4 regions of the Paenibacillus sp. N3/727 genome follow, and region 1 is predicted to be linked to each of the others. Evidence: predicted binding sites of a transcription regulator. Region 1 holds the regulator's gene; each other region holds the start of a gene.
The links. Region 1 encodes LexA, which represses DNA repair genes until DNA is damaged. Its sites were predicted from a motif close to CGAACATATGTTCG; they were not measured.

Region 1 (3,363 bases):
CCACAAGCCTTCAAATGGGTTAATGCCGATCAATTTCGTAAATGTAAAGGTGTCATAGGATTCGTACAAAGAGCGCGCTTCGCTTCGAACTGCTGTGAGCAGAGCGGTTGCATCAATTCCGGTGCTTTCCGCCCCAGCCTGACAAGTTACCTCAAATGCTTCCTCTACACTTCTTTCATCCCACAATAGCGTATCATCCAGGTCAAACAGTACCGCAGTTGCCGGCATCTCTCCATCTCCCTTTACATGCCCTCTAAAATAGCAGGCAAATCCATTATTCGTGCTCTACTGGGATATTATTGATTTTCGCAAATTGCTCCAGTCTTTCCCCCATCGCTTTTGTATCATAACGGTTAATCAAACGCGAGAACACCCAATTTCCGCCACGAGCTTTATTCTCGATGACAACAGAACCTTGCAAAATTCTGATTTTGGATATTTCCGATGCCGTCAGCTTACGTTCACGGTTAAACTTAAAGGTAGATACTGTGCTGCGTCCTACTTTCAAGTATGGTTTCCGCAAAAAAATCATTAAAGCCAACAAAATGTACAAACTGACTCCGATGTAGTTCATTGTCTTACTGCCTGCTCCCGCATCAACTGTAGCCAACCCGAGCAGCGCATAAAGAACAGCCAGTGCAAGCAAAATGATTGGCAGAACGTATTTACGTCCTTTGAATACATCTCCGTCACTGGTTGATGTGTTCGTCGTTCCAAGTATTGCTTGTCCCTGCTTCTTGCGCTGCTTGTTAAGTTGAGACATATTCTTGCTAACTTTTCTTTCCCATGAACGAGACATGAGTCTCCCCCTCTTCGCTAAACTTCATATTATAGATCTCTTGAGCAGACAAGCGGAAAACGTTTAATGTTTCAAACCAGGACCGTCTTTCTCTTCATCTACCCATTCGATTGAATCCAACTGCTGTCGGAAGTTTCTCCGAAGATTATTAAGATAGACTTCACGAAGCTCAGAACGTTCTTTTTGTTCCTCCTCCGTCAACCCTTCATTTTTGTTTTTTCTCGCCAGAACGTTTATACGTTCTATTAAAGCATCGATATCCATACCTTCGCCTCCAATAAAAAATTCATTCTTAACTTTGACATGTCAAAAAGAGCTTGTCAAGGAAACCTCTCCTTACCAAGCTCGCATATGTGCTCTTCTTTATATTATACCATTATTTTAACAGATCATGAATTCCGTATCGGTGTATCATATCTTTCACCATAGAGGCAACGACAACACATCTCCTGCCTGAATATCCGGTCCTTTCAACTCGTTAACTTCCCTAATTGAACTGATGTATACCCTCGTGTCCATCTTCTTCGGTTTATGAGCCGCTGCAATACTCCAGAGCGAGTCACCAGGCTGCACAATAATATTCTTCTCCGCTGTCGGTTCCTCCAATCCCCCGGCAAAAACAGAAAATGCACCAGTACATCCTAAAACAACAATCAGCAGTATGAGCATCAATTTACCTGCCCCACGTGACTTGATAAGCTCCACCGTACGATTCCATAGAGAAGCCTGGCTATGTGTCTCTTCCTGAAACTGTCCTTCATAAATACTGCGGTATGTAGTGTATCTCAACATAATCATCATCCCCCAAACAAGTGTTCTCTTATGGATTTAAATATAACACGAACACTTGTTTGATTCAATACTTTTTACGAACGGTTGTTCTATTTGTTTTTTAGAACTTATGTTTGTGCGAACGGAAGTTCTATGTTATAATTTTCCCAAACGTTACTAAATGGGGTTGATACGGAATGTCGAAGATATCCAGCCGCCAGCAGGCGATATTGGAATTTATCCGCAACGAAGTTCGGAGCAAGGGCTACCCGCCTTCCGTACGAGAAATCGGTGAGGCTGTCGGACTGGCTTCCAGTTCAACAGTACATGGTCATCTGGACCGTTTGGAGAAGAAAGGCTTAATCCGTCGTGACCCTACGAAGCCAAGAGCCATTGAGCTGCTCGGGCAAGAAGAATCGGAGAACAGTAATTTATTCACACACACCATCTCCAGAGTTCCTGTCGTCGGTAAAGTTACTGCCGGTGTTCCTATCACTGCTACAGAGAACATTGAAGACTATTTCCCTCTACCGCAACATTTTGTAGGGGACAACAAAGTATTCATGTTAACCGTAATGGGTGACAGTATGGTTGAAGCTGGTATTCATAATGGAGATTATGTGATCGTCCGTCAGCAGCAGACCGCTGACAACGGCGACATTGTCGTAGCTATGACCGAGGAAGATGAAGCCACTGTGAAAACTTTTTATAAAGAGAAAGACCACATCCGTCTCCAACCGGAGAATCCGACATATGAGCCTCTTCGCTTAAACCATGTCACCATACTTGGTAAAGTTGTCGGCGTTTTTAGAGATATCCACTAGCCTTTATCTCAATACAAATTAAAGGTTACCGTCTTGTCTTGGACAAGCGGTAACCTTTTTTTACATCTTCATCTGTATTTCTATAGCTGGTAGGGTCTTCGTTCGTTTTTCTTAATCACGATCTTCGTGTTTATAACTCCCATTTTCGATATCAATATCACTCGGTCCTATTTGGACCCATTGTCCAACATTTCTATCGGTGTATACATACGTAACATGCAGCTCGTCCTCAAATATAACGTATACAGGAAATCGAGGCATTTTGCTAAAACGTGCTCTTATACTAACAATATCCTCTTCATTGTAGTTTTTATCATTCATAAGGTAGGAATGTAAATCATCCTCAAGCTTATTTAACTTCGACTGTAATAAAATATACCCAAGAATTAAAAGAATGACAAAAATTGCAAAGAACCATGCGATTTTCTTCATATAAGTTCCCCCTACAAACAAAAACCCCCGGCGCCCAGAGCGCCAAGGGTTTCAGCTATTAGTACAGAGTCATATATTGATCGCGTTCCCATTGATGTACTTGCGTTCTGTACATATCCCATTCGATTTCTTTCAGTTCGAAGAAGTGAGCCAAGGCGTGATCGCCAAGTGCATCACAGATGACTTCGTTGCGGAGCATTTCATTCACAGCTTCCTTCAGGTTTGCTGGCAGGCTAGGAATGCCTTCCTCGATACGCTCTTCTTCAGACATCACATAAATGTTACGGTCGATCGGAGCTGGCAATGTAAGCTTGCGCTTGATTCCGTCAAGACCCGCTTTAAGCATAACAGCCAAAGCCAGGTAAGGGTTGGCAGCCGGATCCGGGTTACGAACTTCCACACGGGTGCTTAGACCACGGGAAGCTGGAATACGGATCATCGGGCTGCGATTGCTCGCAGACCATGCTACATAACAAGGAGCTTCATAGCCTGGAACGAGACGCTTATAGGAGTTTACGGTAGGATTGGTAATGGCCG
Region 2 (3,363 bases), 870 kb from region 1:
TTATTAGAGATAAGAAAGTATAAACTTCAGAGTAAACAGCATCCTTATCTCGCAAGAAAAACTACCGCTAAGCGCGGTCTTTCTACTATGAAGATACATCGATAGATGTTTTTCTTATTAATTACGTATATGATCCCTTACGGACACGCATGCCAGTGATTGTCCGAAGGGAATGAAATCAGGGAGTGAAGCATGAATGCCATCGGTCATTTTGGATCGCAGCCGAAAGAAAAGATTGGAACAAAGTCATCCATGGGTTTTTAAAAGTGAAATAGCATCGGTCGAGGGAAATCCGGAACCTGGTGAGCTAGTTCAAGTGTTGAATCATCAAGGCCGGTTTCTGGCTACAGGCTACTACAATCCGAAGTCGCAAATCACGGTTAGAGTTGTCTCTTATCAGTCGCTTGAGAAGATGGACCGAAATTTCTTTGTGTCCCGCTTTCAGGATTGTTTGAGACACCGCGAACGGTTTATCGGTGATGAAAATGCGTACCGGCTTGTGTACGGGGAAGCTGATTTTCTGCCAGGGTTGATTGTTGACCGCTTTTCTGACGTGTTGGTTGTTCAGCTGTTGACACTCGGTATGGATCAATGCCGTGACAGTATTGTCGAAGCGCTTGTGGAAGTGATGAACCCTGCTGGTATTTATGAACGCAGTGATGTTTCCGTAAGGGAACTGGAAGGTTTGGAGCAGCGCAAAGGAATCTTGTATGGGGAATGTCCACGACATGTTACAGTTACCGAAAATGGCCTGAAGATTAAAGTCGATATTGAAGAAGGACAGAAGACAGGTTATTTCTTTGACCAGCGTGAGAATAGAGCCTCCATACAGCCGCTGATGATCGGATGGGGAGATCGGAGCGGAATTACACTGCAAGAACTTGAGCGGGACGGACAAATGCTGCGGGTTCCAGTAAACAAAAGCGGTAAAGAGGTTACGTTCCCTTATTGGGATGGGGCAACCGTTCTGGAGTGTTTTTCCCATACGGGAAGCTTTACTTTGCATGCTTGCAAATATGGAGCCAAGAAGGTTACTTGTCTCGATATTTCCGAGCATGCCATTGACAGTGCCAGAGAAAATGTGGAGCTGAACGGGTTTCAGGATCGCGTCGAATTTGTCGTGGATGATGCTTTTCAATATCTTCGCTCACAGGTTAAGGGAGTGGAGGAACGTGAAGAGCGTGCCCGAGGAGAACATAAGGTAGATACTTCAAAACCATTGACAGCTGGAGGCGGACGTACATGGGATGTTGTCATTCTCGATCCTCCTGCTTTTGCCAAGAGCAAAGGAGCGGTAAAGGGAGCATGTCGCGGCTATAAGGATATCAACCTTCATGGTATGAAGCTGGTAAATGAAGGTGGGTACCTCGTTACAGCTAGCTGTTCCTACCATATGCGTCCAGATTTGTTCCTGGAGACGATCAAGGAGGCTGCCCAAGATGCCGGTAAAATATTGCGTCTTGTAGAATGGCGTGCCGCGGGTAAGGACCACCCTCAAATTCTAGGTGTGGACGAGGGGCACTATTTGAAGTTTGCGGTGTTTGAAGTCCGCAGTAAAACGAATTTGTAGAATACTGGAGACTGCTCCATACAGCGATGTATTATCGTTGATGAGGCAGTCTTTTTTTGTCTGGAGCACAGCTAACGAACCGCTTAAAAGATAGAGCTATAACAACGGCTTACATGACGGTTGTCCGTGTGTGACTGTAATGGTAATGGCATCCAAACGTATGTTCCTTCATTCGACAGTTATGCTATACTAATAGACACCGTGTAAGAACGATCCTTCTACGTAGCGACTTCATTGTTTAATGCAAGCACTGATTTTGGATTTGAGCCTTAAATATAAGAAGTTTTTTGATTATAGCTTAGAGATTTGAGGAGGCATAGCATGTCGATTCGTTTTGTCATCGGACGTCCGGGAAGCGGAAAGAGTACCGCAATAAGTGAAGAGATTACAAGACGGCTTGAGGAAGATCCTCACGGAAAGCCCATCATTTTGATCGTACCGGAGCAAGCATCCTTTCAGGCGGATAATACGATTGTCACTTCAGGCCGCATCAGAGGCACCTTTCGCGCTCAAGTACTTAGCTTCCGCCGGCTCGCTTATCGGGTTATGCAGGAGACTGGCGGATCTGCCCGGGTCGCCATTAGTGAAGAAGGCAAGCGGATGCTGCTGTACAAAATTATCCAGCGACGCAAAGAGGAGCTGAAACTGTTCGGCGCATCCAGTGAACAGCTTGGATTTGTAGGTAAACTTAGTGATTTGTACACGGAGATGAAACGATACTGCATTGACGCTTCCGGTGTTGAGAATCAGCTTGAGCATATGGCTTCCTCTACAGGAAGTCCTCCGATGCTGCGCCGCAAACTGGAAGATGTATTAACGCTGTACCGGGATTTTGAGCACGAGCTGTCCCCGCTTTATATAGATGAAGAGGATACTTTGGTAAAGCTCGCTGAAGGGATTGCCTCATCGGAATATATCCGCAGCGCGGATATATGGATTGACGGATTCCACGGCTTTACACCGCAGGAATATGTTGTTCTCCGGGAGCTGATGCAGCATGCTTCATCGGTAACGACTGCGTTGACGTTAGATAAGCCTTATATGAATGGTGCGCTCCCGCATGAGTTGGACTTGTTCCACCCTACGGCTGTGACGTACATAAAGTTGAAAGGTATTGCTGACGAATTGGGTATGGATTCGGTACATACGGTGCTTAGCCCGGATACGCTGCCGAGGTTTAAGGAACGTTCCGTACTGGCACATCTGGAACGCGGGTATGACCGGAAAGCTCGGTGGCGTCCTCTGAACGGTGATGAAGCAGGGAAAACGGAAGGCTTGTCGCTATACGCTGCGGATAACCGCCGTGCGGAGGTGGAGGGAGCTATCCGCGAAATGCTGAGGCTGGCGAGGGAAGAAGGAGCAAGATTCCGTGAAATGGCGGTATTCGCCCGTAATCTGGCAGATTATGAGCATATGATCAATCCGCTGTTCCGTGAATACGGTGTGCCATACTTCATGGACCAGAAGCGCAGTGAGCTTCATCATCCGTTGGTTGAGTTTATACGCTCTGCTCTAGATGTGATTGGCAAGCGTTGGCGTTACGAAGATGTATTCCGATGTGTCAAAACAGATCTGCTTCTTCCTTTGGATGGTTCGCTTTCCAGAGAAAACATGGATGCGCTCGAGAACCATGTACTCGCATCCGGCATCCAGGGCTCTCGTTGGAGTGATGGACGCCCTTGGAAAGGGATACCGAGTCTATCTCTGGAAGATGGAGACGGGGGAAGTCAGAGTCAGCAGGCAAAAGGGCTCCATATTATCGAACAATGCCGCGCCGCCATTACTGGGCCTCT
Region 3 (3,363 bases), 530 kb from region 1:
CAACCGGTTTTCTTTAAGCACCACCGGCTCCGCAAAGAATTGGCTTTCCTGCTCGAAATTGTTCTTGAGCAAACTGATAATCTCCCTGAGATCCCCTTCTTGCTCCAGCTTGCGGAACCCGTCTGCAAGTTTGGAAATTTGCTGCTCGGCTTCTGGAAGACGGTTCTGTACGGCAATAGCTTCTTTTCCACCTGCGGCAAGGCCGGTTTCTGCATGTTGGAGAATTTGGTTTACATCAGGAAGTGCCTTTAAAGCCTGGTTTAGCTCGGTTTGGACAGTCTGAGCTGTCTTCCCCGCCCGTTCCAGACCTGCAGAAATCCGGGGGCCGATCTCGCTATCATAGCGACTTAGCAGCCCACCTGACAATTTGGCTGCATCATCTGCCAGCTGCCTTAATTTAGTGAGCTGACTCGCTCCAGCTTCGCCATCTTGTCCTATGGCCGTAATGGCGGCCTGAATTCCTTCTTGAAGCGAAGCCCACCGCTCGCTGATACGTTTTAGATCGGCGACCGCTGCGGCCGCGCCGGTGCCCGGTATAGCTGAATCCAGATGCTGGAACAATTCGGACAGCCGATTTGCCACTATTGCGGCTTCTCCGGCGCGTGTCCCAACCTCTCTCAAGCGAGCCTGAGCTTCCTCAGGAGAAATCCCGGACTGCTCTGCGAGGGCTATTGCCTGCTGAACGGAGGTTGCAGCTTCATTCAGCACAGCAAGGTCCTGCTTTACACGCGGCTCGAGCGACACGGACGCTTCGGATGTCTGTTTGGCAAATCCGGCAAGAGCCCCTGCCGCCTCCTGACCGCTGCGGCCCATCTCCTCCAGCACGGGCAGTGTCTTTTTTGATTGGGCGACCAGTTTGCTGGCGGTTTGCATATCCGTTATGGCGATTTCCATGGCCCTGTTTAGCTCTGGAAAATGATTCTCGATGCGAAACACTAAACTCTCAACCTTTTTAATCGTTGGAAGTTCATTTTCCAACTCGATCCCAAGTGCATTGAACATTTGGAAGATAGTCCCGTCAGCTGTTTTAATAAAATTTTTGCTGACCTCTTCAACGATGCTGGACGCTCCTTTAGCTGTGACCTTTGGAGCGACTGCATTTATTTTTTCGTTCGTATAATATAGAATTTCCGCTTTTACCGGTTCGTCAGTAAGTACGGTGCCGATCCGTGCCGAGAAATCCTTAGGAATAACAATGGCGGCATAATCATCACCGTGTTGTACACCTTTTATAGCCGATTCTTGATCTGTAAACCGCCACCCCAGACTGTGGTTGTTCTGGAGTGAACGTATGATTTCTTGTCCTGCGTTGATAGGTGTGCCGTGAAGCGTCGTACCAGCGTCCAGATTGGCTACCGAGATGGATAAACCGGAGGTTTGGCTGTATGGATCCCATGAGGATGCAATATTAAACCAGGCATAGAGCGAAGGCAGCACGGCGAGACCTATAATCAGTACGGCAGCAGCCCAATTTGTCGTTATGTTTTTGAGGTCGGTGAGGTAGATACGGATCATATTCCGGATGACACATCCCTCTCTTTCAAGTCCGTTTAGGCTAGTATGCCGCCAAATTTGAACCTGAATACCGATAAAGCCTGTTCATGGCTTCTTTCTGGATAAGTTCCCATGATAACCATAGAGTCCGGTTATAGCCACGGCACATAAACACGGCTTCAATTCCGCCAGATTTACGAGTTTCTTCCGAGATCCGGATACCGTGAACGCGAAGCTTTTGGCGGACAGACCAGAGATTTCTGGAGGTTTCCTTTTCAATGAGGCCGAGGCTGCGGATATAAAGTGTGGGCATTTTCAGGGAAAGTGTATGAAGGGTATCGATGTCCCGTCTCAGCATTTTCAGCATAATGCCGTGTACCACATAGGATCTGACAAGCAGATCGTCTTCTTCTGTCGGAGCCGGAGGGAGGAGGGGCTCTCTCATTATGTCACTTCCTTACAATATAGAAACGTGTGTTCTTATGTTATTCATGTTAAACGACGATTATAACTCTGGCAAGTCGTAAATTTTTTGGAGCCGGAACTCGTCATCTTTATCTTTTTGTTATAATGACAAATATGTGTCCGCCTGCAGCATGCAGAGGGATTTGATTCAGATAGCAGGGAGTGATGTTGGTGATTTTGCACAAAGGGGAAGTTTTGTTCCATCAAGGGGATAGCGGTGAATTTTTATATCACATCAAAAGCGGATTGTTTAAGGTAACAAGGCTGCATGAGAATGGGAATATCGTGCTGTTCAACATCTTGTATCCGGGTGAGACAGTTCCGCATCATTCACTCATCAGCCAAAAGGAAACACATGGTACAGCCACAGCGGTCATCCGCAGCGAAATCGAGATCATCTCGGCAAAAGAATGGTACCGCGAGTTGAAGGAGAACCCAGACAGGCCGCTGGAAGTAGCAAGACTTTTACAGGAGAAGGTTCGGTTCATGCAGCAGCGCCTGGACCACCTGACGGTAGGCACTCCCGCTGAGCGGCTGGAGCTGTTGATCAAATGGCTCGATGATTATTCACAAGGATTGCATCTGACCGAGCTGCTTACACAGGAAGAGATCGGTCAGTTGATCGGGGTGCGGCGCGAGACCGTAAATCGGCTGCTAAGAGGACAACATTAAGAAAAGCCGGGAGGAATGCTTCTTGCTGCATCATGTGGAGATAAATACAAGTGATTTGAATCGGAGTCGGGAGTTTTGGGGGTGGCTGCTTACAGAACTGGGCTATCGTCCATATCAGGAATGGGACAACGGAATTAGCTGGAAACAAGGAGCTACCTATCTTGTATTTGTGCAGACGGAGGAACGTTTTCTTTCCCATTCTTACCATCGGCGCACAACGGGACTGAATCATCTGGCATTTCATGCAACATCCCGTCAGCAGGTGGATGATATGGCGTCAGAATTAAAAAGAAAAGGGATACCTGTCCTGTATGAGGACAAGTATCCCTATGCTGGCGGTCCGAGCCATTATGCCGTGTTTTTCGAAGATCCTGATCGGATCAAGGTTGAACTTGTGGCACCGGACCACGAATAGGCCAGTTTAAGCTTCCAAAGATGCTGCAGGGCCGAAAAATTCATAATGAATCCGTTCGTCCGGGAGCCCGAGAGCCTTGAGGTCACGCTGAACTGAGGACATAAACGGCAGAGGTCCGCAGAAGTAGCAATCGGACATCGGATCGACCGTGTCGCGAAGGAAGGAAAGATCGATGTATCCCGTTTTATGGCAGGATTCTCCCTCCAGTGGACGTTCGTAGATGACGTAGGAGTTCAACTGTTTATGGGTGGAGGCGAGTTTTTCGATATGTTCTTTCATGGCATGATGGCTGCCGTCAATAGCGGAATGAATATAGG
Region 4 (3,363 bases), 610 kb from region 1:
CCATCACTGCGGCAGGCCCAGTAGACAAGATTGCATTGGGCCGTCCCGCTAAGGTTGAGCAGGCCAAGTATGCAAGAGATTACCCTTGCTCCAGCGAGAATTCAGGATTTTTTCCGACAGACTGGTCTAGCTTCTCAAACGGCAGTCCCTTCAGAAAATGATTAAAAAAGTCCAGCGTGTAGTCGTTAACGAGTTCCTGCGTACCGCGCGCATCCACACCCTGGGCCCATTCAAGGAGCGGAGAAACGAGCAACAGATCCGAAAAGCTCAGATGTACTGTATTGTTAAGCTTCATCCAGTAGTTTCCGCCTGCCGTTACCGGAGCATACCGGGCGAATACTTCTTCATAATAGGTTTTGATCACTTCACGGTTCGTACCCATCGCCGCAATCGCTTCATCACTCATACTGGTTGCACCGTTCAGCGTATCGTCTGCACTGATCATCAGAAACGGTTTACCTACACCTTCCGCCGGAATGCGCTTCTCACCGTACAACACACCATCCATATTCATACCTGCCTTGACTCTTGAATCGGTCAGCAGCATCTGCACGGCTGTTGCCCCGCCAAAAGAGTGGCCAAACATGCCGATGCGATCCAGGTCCATATGCCCTGTGAACCTTTGATCCGGATCATTAGCTGCAAGCTTCTCCACCTCATCCAACACAAACTGAACATCCTTTACCCAACCCTCGTTGAGCACATCCAAGTTATTGAATTTCAGCTTTTCAAAGCCCTCCTTACCTTGCGATTCAAAATAGGCCACCCGTCCATCCGGAAACACCGAAGCCATGCTGCTGTACGTATGATTAATGCCCACGACGATATAACCATTGCCGACCAATTGTTCGACTTGGAACGTATTCTGGCTTTCGTATCCATGCAGGCCATGTGAAAAAACAAGTACCGGATACTTGGCTTCCGATTCGGACAATTTCGCATCCTGTATCGCATGTGTCTTGATATCCCAAAGGTTGGTGAACAGCAGCTTCGGCATTTCCAATACATCATGAAAAGCTTGCTCATATACAGCCGGATCGGACACGTAAGGCGCCGTTGTTCCTTTGGCATCCTTACTTGTCGGATACCAGATTTGGACCACCAGCTCGCGTTTATCCCCTGTTTCCGGAGTCAATACTTCTTCACGGCTGTCATCCGTCCAGTTATAGGTCACCGTCCCGATTCCATAAGGACCTGTCGGCTTCTCAAACGATAAAACCGGGAACAGCAACGGTAGCCCAAGCGCCACTGCGGCGTATACCAATACCAGTACGGATGATGCAATCATCCGTGTGCGGCGCAGCTTCCAACTTGATGTGCCGGAGCGTCCGTCCGTTGCTTTGGACGATGACCGATTCCGGGTTTTTACAACCAGAACAATCAATGGGACCATGGTTAACAGATAACCGGGGATCAGGGGCCAACGCAGTCCCTCCATCAATCCATGCACAAGCAGGAGTGCAGCGGAGACGGCAAATCCACCCCAGAGCATCCGCAGGGGCTTGTTCCGCGCCCCTATTAGCCATGCAAGCATAACCACGTTAAAAATAAGATAAATCCATTCCACAATCCTCATATCCTATATGCCTCCTTGTCTGCCGCGTATGAATTAGAAATGCAGCAGCTTCTCTTGCACACATGATAAAACCTCCTGTAGCAGGAGATTCAAGGATTATTTTGGGAAGGATCGCTAGTTATCGTTAAATAAGAAATCAACCAGCAAAGGTTGTAGGTGGAAAGCCGAGCGACATTTATTCGCCTTGGGTAGTAGCCGAGTTGAGCATTTTAAGGGCATCTAAATATTCGGAAATTTCCTCCTGCGACGTTTCGAGCAGCCTTGATAGCCAGTCATTTACTTTCCCTAACCCAATTAACGGTATTTACCGCTTGCATATAGAACATGTGTTCGGTATATAATAATGAAGAATGTATGAAGAACCGGAGGAGGCCGATGCAGCTATGTCCACATCTCCGCTGCAAACCGGGGAAGAGCTCCAAATAGTGAAGGAATGTACAATCCTGCCCATCCTGCTTGATGTCCTGGAGAAGGATATCCGGAGCATGGAAACATCAGGCCTGACGGATCTTTATATAGGACGCCTAAGGGAGATTCAGAGATCCTCCATGACCAGGCTGAGCCGGCTCAAAAATGACTGCCGAGCGCGCAGCATCACGATTATGGAAACCCACCGGAAGGAGTATTCGCTGCTGCTCCGTTACCGGTGCCGCGGTTACCAGCATCACATGGAGCTGCAGTGGGATTTTGTAAGAGCCGACATCGAGCAACGGCTAGCCAAGGCGCTTCACATCAGTCTTGAATAGAATAAGGGGTGAAATAACATGCATAAACGTCAGCAACGTGTCATCTTTTTGGCAGACTGCCAATCCTTTTATGCCTCTGTTGAAAAAGTGGCCCACCCCGCTTACAAAAACAAACCGCTCGTCGTATCGGGGGATCCGTCCCGGAGGAGCGGCATCATTCTAGCCGCCTGCCCCCTGGCTAAGAGTCACGGTGTAACGACGGCTGAAGCCTTATGGCAAGCTCAGCAGAAATGCCCTGATCTCATCGTCATGAAACCCCGGATGAGCGCCTATATCCGGTTGTCACTGCAGATCATGACCATCCTGGAGTCGTATTCGGATCTCGTGGAGCCGTTCAGCATTGACGAGCAATTCGTTGATGTGACCGCCAGTCTGGCGCATTTCGGTTGTTCGCCTGCGGAGCTCGCCCGTCACATCCAGATGAGGGTGCAGGAGGAAACCGGCATTTACACCCGTGTCGGCATTGGACGAAACAAAATCCTCGCCAAAATGGCCTGTGACAATTTTGCCAAAAAAAACGAAGACGGCATTTACGAATTGAACGAACACAATATGGAAGCCCTCTGGTCTTGCTCTGTCCACAAAATGTTCGGTGTCGGCTCCAAAACGACACGCCATTTGGCCCGCCTTGGCATTCATACCATTGGCGAGCTGGCCCACACTCCTCTTGGAGAACTCAAGCGGAAGATGAAACGTTACATGAAAAAAAACTGCGACATCTGGAGCGAGGTACTATGGCGAACGGCGAACGGCTATGACGACTCCCCTGTCACCCCGGACGCTTTTGAGCAGCAAAAAGGAATTGGACGGCAGACTACACTGCCTGTCGATTATGACAGTCGTGAGGATATCGATGTCATATTGAATGAACTGTCCATGCTGATCTGTGCGCGGGCCCGCGCCAAGGGCTATATGGGCAATGTGGTTCAAGCCGGTGCGCAGGGAGCTGACTTTGACCACCCGGTGGGGTCTTCTCGTCAGGTAAAACTCCCGGAGCCGACTCATCTCTCGCGCGAGGTATACGCTGCAGCGAAGCAGCTG

Region 2: the regulator LexA is predicted to act here: its motif matches at 1,724-1,737, upstream of addB (helicase-exonuclease AddAB subunit AddB).
Region 3: the regulator LexA is predicted to act here: its motif matches at 2,069-2,082, upstream of MNQ98_RS10105 (YhjD family protein).
Region 4: the regulator LexA is predicted to act here: its motif matches at 1,896-1,909, upstream of MNQ98_RS09725 (YhjD family protein).

What each region holds. Positions count from the first base shown of each region.
Region 1 is NZ_CP093336.1:2,816,535-2,819,897, reverse strand. Features, by position in the region: gene MNQ98_RS12845 (HAD family hydrolase) at 1-228, opposite strand, end outside; gene MNQ98_RS12840 (hypothetical protein) at 275-799, opposite strand; gene MNQ98_RS12835 (DUF896 domain-containing protein) at 863-1,063, opposite strand; gene MNQ98_RS12830 (LysM peptidoglycan-binding domain-containing protein) at 1,220-1,591, opposite strand; gene lexA (transcriptional repressor LexA) at 1,768-2,394, shown strand; gene MNQ98_RS12820 (DUF3139 domain-containing protein) at 2,506-2,826, opposite strand; gene glnA (type I glutamate--ammonia ligase) at 2,885-3,363, opposite strand, start outside.
Region 2 is NZ_CP093336.1:1,947,041-1,950,403, forward strand. Features, by position in the region: gene MNQ98_RS08505 (class I SAM-dependent rRNA methyltransferase) at 197-1,570, shown strand; gene addB (helicase-exonuclease AddAB subunit AddB) at 1,892-3,363, shown strand, end outside.
Region 3 is NZ_CP093336.1:2,287,792-2,291,154, forward strand. Features, by position in the region: gene MNQ98_RS10100 (YhgE/Pip domain-containing protein) at 1-1,515, opposite strand, end outside; gene MNQ98_RS10105 (YhjD family protein) at 1,556-1,939, opposite strand; gene MNQ98_RS10110 (Crp/Fnr family transcriptional regulator) at 2,131-2,631, shown strand; gene MNQ98_RS10115 (VOC family protein) at 2,654-3,046, shown strand; gene hmpA (NO-inducible flavohemoprotein) at 3,053-3,363, opposite strand, start outside.
Region 4 is NZ_CP093336.1:2,204,357-2,207,719, reverse strand. Features, by position in the region: gene MNQ98_RS09730 (alpha/beta hydrolase family protein) at 80-1,576, opposite strand; gene MNQ98_RS09725 (YhjD family protein) at 1,960-2,322, shown strand; gene MNQ98_RS09720 (DNA polymerase IV) at 2,341-3,363, shown strand, end outside.